DNA from 4 places in the Nonomuraea sp. NPDC047897 genome. Region 2 is predicted to be linked to each of the others. Evidence: riboswitches for the same ligand, from Rfam matches in the RefSeq annotation. Region 2 holds a riboswitch; each other region holds the start of a gene.
What was found. A riboswitch is a leader RNA that binds a small molecule or an ion and turns the genes downstream of it on or off. The one in region 2 is predicted to bind cyclic di-AMP.

Region 1: it holds a riboswitch for cyclic di-AMP, as region 2 does, so the genes downstream of both, ACGF0J_RS20110 (CHAP domain-containing protein) here and ACGF0J_RS29770 (NlpC/P60 family protein) in region 2, are expected to answer to the same signal.
Region 3: it holds a riboswitch for cyclic di-AMP, as region 2 does, so the genes downstream of both, ACGF0J_RS23305 (C40 family peptidase) here and ACGF0J_RS29770 (NlpC/P60 family protein) in region 2, are expected to answer to the same signal.
Region 4: it holds a riboswitch for cyclic di-AMP, as region 2 does, so the genes downstream of both, ACGF0J_RS37280 (hypothetical protein) here and ACGF0J_RS29770 (NlpC/P60 family protein) in region 2, are expected to answer to the same signal.

Annotation. Positions count from the first base shown of each region.
Region 1 is NZ_JBIDCC010000008.1:274,146-276,335, reverse strand. It holds gene ACGF0J_RS20115 (Gfo/Idh/MocA family protein) at 1-732, shown strand, start outside; cyclic di-AMP (ydaO/yuaA leader) riboswitch at 949-1,085, shown strand; gene ACGF0J_RS20110 (CHAP domain-containing protein) at 1,099-1,776, shown strand; gene ACGF0J_RS20105 (ABC transporter substrate-binding protein) at 2,146-2,190, shown strand, end outside.
Region 2 is NZ_JBIDCC010000014.1:252,303-254,492, forward strand. It holds gene ACGF0J_RS29765 (amino-acid N-acetyltransferase) at 1-438, opposite strand, end outside; cyclic di-AMP (ydaO/yuaA leader) riboswitch at 703-849, shown strand; gene ACGF0J_RS29770 (NlpC/P60 family protein) at 855-1,904, shown strand; gene lysX (bifunctional lysylphosphatidylglycerol synthetase/lysine--tRNA ligase LysX) at 1,954-2,190, opposite strand, start outside.
Region 3 is NZ_JBIDCC010000010.1:134,423-136,612, forward strand. It holds gene ACGF0J_RS23300 (3-isopropylmalate dehydrogenase) at 52-1,098, opposite strand; cyclic di-AMP (ydaO/yuaA leader) riboswitch at 1,197-1,342, shown strand; gene ACGF0J_RS23305 (C40 family peptidase) at 1,346-1,996, shown strand; gene ACGF0J_RS23310 (class I SAM-dependent methyltransferase) at 2,036-2,190, shown strand, end outside.
Region 4 is NZ_JBIDCC010000028.1:22,380-24,569, forward strand. It holds gene ACGF0J_RS37280 (hypothetical protein) at 32-988, opposite strand; cyclic di-AMP (ydaO/yuaA leader) riboswitch at 993-1,133, opposite strand; gene galT (galactose-1-phosphate uridylyltransferase) at 1,205-2,190, opposite strand, start outside.

The DNA of each region.
Region 1 (2,190 bases), on a different contig from region 2:
CACGCCCAGCACCTGGAGGTGGCCGAGGCGGCCATCGCCCACGGCAAGGCGGTGCTGTGCGAGAAGCCGCTGGCCGCTTCGGTGGCCGACACCGAACGGATGGTGCGCCTGGCCCGCGAGGCCGGGATCTTCCTGATGGAAGCGATGTGGATGCGCTTCAACCCGCTGATCCGGCGGGTGGCGACCGACCCGCGCTTCGGCGAGATCCGCTCGGTGCACGCCTCGTTCGGCTTCTCCTCGCCGTACGACCCGGCGCATCGGCTCTGGGCGCCGGAGCTGGGCGGCGGGGCGCTGCTCGACCTGGGCATCTACCCGTTCGGGCTGGCGCAGCTGCTGCTCGGCCGACCCGCGCGGCTGTCCATGACCGGCTCGCTGGCGCCGTCCGGGGTGGACGCGGAGGCGGCCGGGCTGCTGGTCTACCCCGGCGGACGGCGTGCCCTGGTCGAGGTGTCGCTGCGCGGCTCCCTCCCCAACAGCGCGTACGTGGTCGGCACCGGGATGCGCGCCGACATCCAGGCGCCGTTCTGGGCGCCGAAGCGGATGGTGCTGACCGGGCCGTCGATGGAACCCGAGGTGCACGAGCTGGACCCGGCCGACAACGGCTACGCCGGCGAGGTCCGCGAGGTGCGGGACGCCCTGGCCGAGGGGCGGACGGAGAGCCCCGTGATGCCGCTCGACGAAAGCGTCGCCATGGCGCGGCTGCTGGCCGAGGCCCGCGCGCAGATCTCCTGACCCGCCGACCGCCGGACGGCAGTCCGGACTCGCGCGCTGGGGCGGATGGCGTCCGAGGACGCGTCGCCCGCCGCGTCTTGGTGAGCCCAATGTCGGAGCTTTGCCCTATTGTGCACTGCTTGCCCGATGCATTACCTTATGGGGCATTCACGGCATACGTCCGGTTTCGGCCGGTGCATAGCCGGACCATCGCAAAGATCGACGCATCACAGGACCCCCCTGTGACCGCTGAATCCGCCACGCGCGGAACCGGGGACCCACGTCCTTTGGGGTGAATCGGCACGTCAGTGCCGTAGGGCAGCTTCCACGCCCGAACCCGTCAGCTAACCCGGTAAGCGGCATGGAAGCAAGGAGTATCCCCGCTCGATGGCCATCAACCGTCTTCACCATGCCCGGAAGGCCGCCCTCCTGAGCGCCGGAGCCGGCGCCGCCCTCTCCCTCACGGCCTCCCTCGGCCTGGCCTCCCCCGCCGCCGCCGACGTCCCCGAGCAGGCCCCGCAGGCCGCCAAGGCCGCCTCAGCCCCGCAGACCCAGCAGGCCAACAAGATCAATGTGACCGCCTCCCAGCTCCTGCAACTGGCCAAGGCCCAGGTCGGCACCTCGGAGAACGCCTACGGCGGCGGCACCAAGTTCCAGCAGTGGTACGCAAACTCCCGGCGCGCGCTGGAGACCATCCGCCGCGACGGCGGCAGCCGCAAGGGCTACCTCAACGCGCCGTGGTGCGCGATGTTCGTCTCCTGGGTGGGTGAGCAGCTCGGCGCCCGCCCGCAGGTCGGCTGGGACGCCTGGACCGTGGCGCACGCCAAGTGGTTCGTCGCCAACAAGCGCTGGGGCAACGCGGCCAAGCCCGGCGCCGTGGTCTTCTTCTCCTGGAGCGGCGGCAAGACCCTGAGCTCGATCAGGCACGTCGGATTCGTGGTCAAGGACAACGGCAACGGCACCATCTCCACGATCGAGGGCAACACGGGCAACGGCCGCGTGGAGGAGCGCGTCCGGCCCAAGTCGCAGGTCGTGGGCTACGGCTACCCCGAGTACGCCGGCTGACCTGCCGCGGCCGTACCGGACACACCGCCTGCCGCGGCCGTACCGGAACACACCGCACGGCGAGTGCGCGCCCCGACCCCAGGGGCGCGCACTCGCCGTTTTCCGGGTCCCATCACCGGCACACCTGCCCGGCTTGGGCACGAACGGTGCGGATGAGATGGGAGCGCTCCCAGATACCGCTTAGCGGCTTTTGGCACCCTAAACCCGTTTCTCCGCCGGGAAAGCACCGTCGAGGTAACGGTTCCGTTTCGGGACGTTGACGCCCGCACCGCACGCGGGCACTCTTTGTGGGAGCGCTCCCAAGGATGTCCCCCACGCCGCGGCAGGCCGCGGTGCACCTCCCACCTCCACACCCAAGAGGGGTACGGAATGACGAACCACAAGCGCTTTGTTGTGACCGGCGTCGCGCTCACC
Region 2 (2,190 bases):
GAGTTCGGCATAGACCTCGGGTGAGACGGGGGTGCCCTGAATCGGACGGAACCCGTGCCTGGCGAAGAAGTCGACCTCGAAAGTCAGGCAGAAAACCCGCCTGAGCCCCAGATCCCTCGCCGTGCGGATCAACGCGGAGACGATCCGGTGGCCGATCCCCAGGCCCCGGGACGCGGGGTCCACGGCGACCGTGCGGATCTCGGCCAGATCCTCCCAGAGAACGTGCAGCGCGCCACACCCGACGACCTGCCCGCTCCGCTCGGCCACCCAGAACTCCTGGACGTCCTCGTACAGCGTGACAGTGGCCTTCTCCAGAAGGCGTGGACCCGCACCGGCGTAGGTGTCGACCAGGCGCCTGATGGTCCTGACGTCGGACGTGCGGGCGCGCCGCACCACGACTTCGGTGTCAGGGACTGTCACTTCGGCGACCTGCTCCATGGGTTACCAGCGTACAGATCCCATTACGGCTCCTACCAAAATCCCACCTGTCCGCTCCATCCGGCATATCGCTCTGGCCTACACGAGTCACCCCACCTGCGACCCAACCACGGGCAAACAGGGCGTAAAGTCGCCCATGGGTGAAGGGACAGGACACCACCTTGTGACTCTTCGGTGGCTGAACCTCTACAGACTTGGCAGTTCTGGTTGAGCACCAACCCAACGTGCACTAGTGTCCAGCGACGATGTCACCCGCGCGTCCCGCGTGGAGACGCGCCCAATCCCCGTGCGGGGAACCGGGGACCCGCCGGTGGCCGGTGCGCCATCTGGGGTGAGTCCGAGCTCCGGCTCGGTAGGGCTGCTCCGGCCCGAACCCGTCAGCTAACCCGGTAGGCGTCGATGAGAGGAGCCGATTGGTGAAGCGTACGCGCGGTCGCGAGAGGACCTCAGCGGGCACCCACGCCCGCCCTCCGCATCAGACCGGCCCGCGCCGTCTCGCCCTACTCGGCACCGCCCTCGTCGCCGCCACGGCCCTGTTCGCCGGCGCCGGGGCGGCCCCGGCCGCCGCCGATCCCGAGCCGTCCCTCAACTCGCTCGCCAAGCAGGTCGAGCAGATGCACGTGGACATCGAGAAGCTGGCCGAGCAGTACAACGCCCAGCGGGAGAAACTCAAGACCGCCCAGAAGACCGCCGAGGCCGCCAAGAAGACGCTGGCGACCAGCGAGGCCGACCTGGCGGCCAAGCGGACCAAGGCCGCCCAGATGGTCGAGAGCCAGTACATCTCCGGCGTCATGGGGCGGGCCCTGCCCTTCCTGAGCGCCGGCGACCCCGAGCGGTTCCTCGACCACGCCGCCACCTCCTACGCGCTGGCCCAGCAGCAGACCGAGCAGCTCAAACAGGTCCTCGACGCCATGGAGTCGGCCAGGCGGGCCAGAGACGAGGCCAAGACCCACATGGAGGAGGTCGGCGAGCTCGTCAGCGACCTCAGCGCCAAGCGTGCCAAGATCGTGAAGATGGTCGCCAAGGTCGAGAGCAACCTCTACCGGCGGGCGGTCGGCGAAGCCGGCCGGCCGGGCACCAGGGCCACGCGCGTCAGCCTGCCCGTGGTCGGCTCGGGCAAGGCCGCCGAGGCCGCCCGCTGGGCGCTCACGCAGCAGCTCAAGCCGTACGTCTGGGGCGCCGAGGGGCCCAGCTCCTACGACTGCTCCGGCCTGGTCATGGCGGCCTACCAGCGGGTCGGCATCTCGCTGCCGCACTACACCGGCAGCCAGTGGACCGCCGGCCGGCACATCTCCAAGGACGAGCTGCGCGCCGGCGACCTGGTCTTCTTCTACAACGACCTGCACCACGTCGGCATCTACATCGGCGGCGGGCTGATGGTCCACGCGCCGCGCACGGGTGACGTGGTGCGCGTGGCCTCGATCGCCCGGCGTCCGTACGCGGGAGCCGTCCGCGTCGCCGACTGAGGCGCCATCCGGGCGGCGGCGGGACACCGGAGTGCCCCGCCGCCCGCGCTCAGTGGGCCGGCTTGACCAGCGGGAAGAGGATCGTCTCGCGGATGTTCCGGCCGGTGAACGCCATGATCATCCGGTCGATGCCGGCGCCCATGCCGCCCGTCGGCGGCATGGCGTACTCCAGGGCCTGCAGGAAGTCCTCGTCGAGCTGCATGGCCTCGACGTCGCCGCCGGCGGCCAGCAGCGACTGCTCGACCAGGCGGCGGCGCTGCTCGATCGGGTCGTTGAGCTCGGAGTA
Region 3 (2,190 bases), on a different contig from region 2:
CCTGGCGGGTCCGGTGCGGACCGCCAGGCGCTTGGTCGAGCTGAGGCGGCCCTAGCTCGATACTCGCGCGGTGATGTCGTCGCCGATCTCATGGGTGGTGCGGCTCGCCCGTCCCGCCGACCGCGCGTCGATGTCGTCGGCGACGGCCTGCTCGACGCGGGCGGCCTCGGCCCGCAGGCCGAGGTGGTCGAGGAGCATGGCGGCCGACAGGATCGTGGCGGTCGGGTCGGCCTTGCCCTGCCCGGCGATGTCGGGGGCGCTGCCGTGCACCGGCTCGAACATGCTGGGCGCGGCACCCTCGGGGTTGATGTTGCCGCTGGCCGCCAGGCCGATGCCGCCGGCGATGGCGGCGCCGAGGTCGGTGATGATGTCGCCGAAGAGGTTGTCGGTGACGACCACGTCGAAACGCTCGGGCTGGGTGACGAAGTACATCGAGGCCGCGTCGATGTGGCAGTAGTCGGTGGCCACCTCGGGGAACTCCTCGGCGACCCGGTCGACCGTGCGCTGCCAGAGGTCGCCGGCGAAGGTGAGCACGTTGGTCTTGTGGACCAGCGTCAGCTTCTTGCGCGGCCGCGAGCGGGCCTTCTCGAACGCGTAGCGGACCACGCGCTCGACGCCGTGGGCGGTGTTGAGCGACTCCTGGGTGGCGATCTCGTGCGGCGTGCCGCGCCGCATCGTGCCGCCGGTGCCCGCGTAGAGGCCCTCGGTGCCCTCACGCACCACGATCATGTCGATGTCCTCGGGCGAGGTGTCGGCCAGCGGGGTCCGCACGCCAGGGAACAGCTTGACCGGGCGCAGGTTCACGTAGTGGTCGAAGGCGAAGCGCAGGCGGAGCAGGAGGTCGCGCTCCAGGATGCCCGGCGGCACGCTGGGGTCGCCGACGGCGCCGAGCAGGATCGCGTCGTAGCCGCGCAGCTCCTCAAGGACGGCGTCGGGCAGCGTCTCGCCGGTGCGGTGGTAGCGGGCGGCGCCGAGGTCGTAGTGGGTGGCCTCGAACTTGACGCCCACGGCCTCCAGCACCTTGAGCCCTTCGGCCACGACCTCGGTGCCGATGCCGTCTCCGGGGATCACTGCCAGGCGTGTGTTGCGCGACTCCATGGCCGGTACCTTACCGGGTCGTCTCGGCTGACGAACACCCGATCTCAACGCTCGGACATCCGTTTTACCCGTATTGCGGTGCTTTGACCGTTTCGTTAGAGTCCCTCAAGCCTAATCCGCGCAGCCGTTGCGCGGAGCCGGGGACCCACTCCCCCTTCGGGGCGAATCGGCACGTCCGCGTGCCGTAGGGCCACTTCCAGGCCCGAGCCCGTCAGCTAACCCGGCCGGCCGTGTGGAAGGACTCCTCGTGCCGCGCATCGCCATGCTCACGCCCGCCCTCGCCCTCGCCACGACCGCCGCCGGACTGGCGGTCGCCTCCCCCGCCGCCGCGGCGGCACCCACCCCCGTGACCGCCTCCCCCGTGACCGCCTCCCCCGTGGCCGCGGCGACACCGGACCCCGGTGGCGTCACCCTCACCGGAGCCGACATCAAGCGCGCCAGGACCCGCGACATCCAGCTCCCCGCCTGGAAGCTCGCCGTCAGGTACGCCCTGGACAAGCAGGGCACCCCCTACGTCTGGGGCGGGGCGAGCCGGAGCGGCTACGACTGCTCCGGCCTCATGCTCCGGGCCTACCAGTCCGCGGGCATCGAACTCCCCCGCGTCGCCGCCTCCCAGTACGGCGCCTACTCCAGGAAGATCGCCTGGAAGGACCTCAAGCCCGGAGACCTCGTCTTCTTCAACGGCCTCGGCCACGTGGGCATGATCTCCCGCCCCGGTCACATGGTCCACGCGCCACGCACCGGCGACGTGGTCAAGGAGGAACGCCTGGACGCCGGACGCCGCGCCTCCTTCGTGGGCGCCGTCCGGCCCGACCCGAAGGGGGTCAAGCGCTGGGCGCACATCCGTGAGCTGCGCCAGGCCCCGCCACCGGCCATGCCGGTCGCCACTGCCCTGTGAGGACGGGACGGGTGCGGTCGCGCGTACTACCGTGATGACGTGACAACCGAGAAGGTGCGGCTGACCGCCGAGAAGGCCACGCTCCTCGCCACGCTCCACGGCAGGGCGCTCGACGCCCGCGCGCCGTACCCGATCCTCGCCGACGCCCTCTCCCTGCAGATCGCCCGGCGGATCGACCACGACTTCCGCCGCAC
Region 4 (2,190 bases), on a different contig from region 2:
CGGCACAGACTCGCTCGCGGGATGCTTCGGGTCAGTACATCGAGATGTGGACGTGGTCGAAGTGGTTCTCGGTGATGCTGCCCCGGTTCCCCATGGGGCTCCAGCCAGAGCCGTGGTTGATGCGCTGCTTCCAGATCACGTACTTGACCCCGAGCTTCGCCTTGTTCGCCACGGCCCACGCGGCGACGCGGTCGCCCAGCACCTGGTTGGCGGTCGACGGCATGCTGCCGCCCGAGCTCATCATGAAGTCGCAGGCCCGGCCCAGCGGGTGCTCACCGCTCGAACCCGAGCGGTAGCACCCGACCGTGAACGGCAGCGCGAAGTTCCGCTTGATCAGCTCGCGCATCGCGCGCGTGCGGGGAGTGATGTTGTCCGCTCCGGAGGGCAGCTGCGGCGCCCAGGTGCCGTCCGGGCGGCGGCCGGTGCTGACGGGGACGAGGTCCTCGAGCTTGTCCTCGATGTCGCCGATGACGTCCTCGGCCTCTTCGCGCTGCCCGGCCACGGTCACCTGATCGGCACGGATCTTGGCGGCGAGGGCGCCGGCCTCGTCGGCGGCCTTCTTCTTCTCGTCCCGGACGGCGGCGAACCCGTCGACCACCGCCTGCTGCTCGGCCAGGAGCTGCTCCAGCACCGCGGCGCCCGCCCCGTTGATCGGCAGCATGAACGTCGGCAGCGACTGGGGGCCGCTCTGGTAGCGCAGCTGTGCGATCTCGGTGACCTTCTTCTCGGCCTCGGCCAGGGCCTTCTCGGCGGCGGCGAGCCGCTTCCCGGCAGTCTTGGCGGCCTGCTGGGCCTTGGCCAGCTCGACCCGCTTGAGGTTGTACGTCTCGATGAGTCCGTCGACCTTGGTGTTGAGTTGCTTCAGCTCCGAGCGGAGCTTGGTCTCATCGGGCTTGGGCTTGGCCAGCGCGGGCGCCGCCGGGCTGGTGGCCACGACGGCGGCGACGGTGAGACCGATGGCAAGACGCGCGGGGGACGCAGCCGCCACGTAGGAATCCTCTCCCTCTTGCCGACCGGGTTAGCTGACGGGTTCGGGAGGGAGTAGCGTTCCCCTACCACAGGCGTGGATTCACCCCAGGTGCTTGGGTCCCCGGCTCACGGGCGACGCGCCCGAGATTAGGCTTTGGCGCACCGGCCGTTACGGCCGGTGCGAAAGGGACATTAACAGTAAATCCAAGGTCATGCGAGCCTAAGAAGAAACCTGTTAGTGATCTACCTGTGATCGAATCATGCGTGCCGCCTCTTCCGGCAGCACGTCGTTGACGAAGGCGCCCATCGCCGACTCCGAACCGGCCAGATACTTCAGCTTGCCGGGCGCACGCCTGATGCTGAACAGCTCCAGGTGGAGATAGCCCAGGTCACGCCCCTCACGCACCGGCGCCTGGTGCCAGGCCGCGATGTACGGCATGACGACGCCGAACAGGCCGTCGAACGCCCGCAGCACCGAGGTGTAGAGCGGGGCGAACGCGGCCCGCTCAGCCCCGGTCAGCGCGGCCAGGTCGGGCACCTGCCGGTGCGGGTAGAGATGCACCTCGAACGGCCAGCGCGCCGCGGCGGGCACGAAGGCCGTCCACAGTTCGTTGGCGGCCACCACCCGCGGTCCCCCGCGCTCGGCCGCCAGCACGTCGGCGAACAGGCTCCGGCCCTCGTGCGCGGCGGCGTAGCGGGCGGCCGCGCCGAGATGGAGCCTGGTCCGCGGCGTCACATAGGGATAGGCGTAGATCTGCCCGTGCGGGTGGGTCAGCGTGATGCCGATCTCCTCACCGCGGTTCTCGAAGCAGAAGACCTGCTCCACGCCGTCGATCGCGGACAGCTCCGCCGTACGGTCGGCCCAGGCCTCCATCACCAGCTCGACCTGGTCGTCGGTCAGGTGCGAGAACGACGAGGAGTGGTCGGAGGTGAAGCACATCACCTCGCACCGACCCACGCCCGGACGCACGTCACTCAGCCCTCCGGCGGCGCCGTAGGCGCCGAGGTCGCCGGAGAAGGAGGGGAAGCGGTTCTCGAACACCACCACGTCGTAGTCGTGCGCCGGAATCTCGGACTGGCGCGTGTCGGTGGACGGGCACAGCGGGCACTCGTCGGCCGGCGGCATGAACGTCCGGGTCTGCCGGTGCCCCGCGATCGCGATCCACTCCTCGGTCAGCGGGTCGTGGCGCAGCTCCGAGGCGACCGGCCGGGGATCGAGCG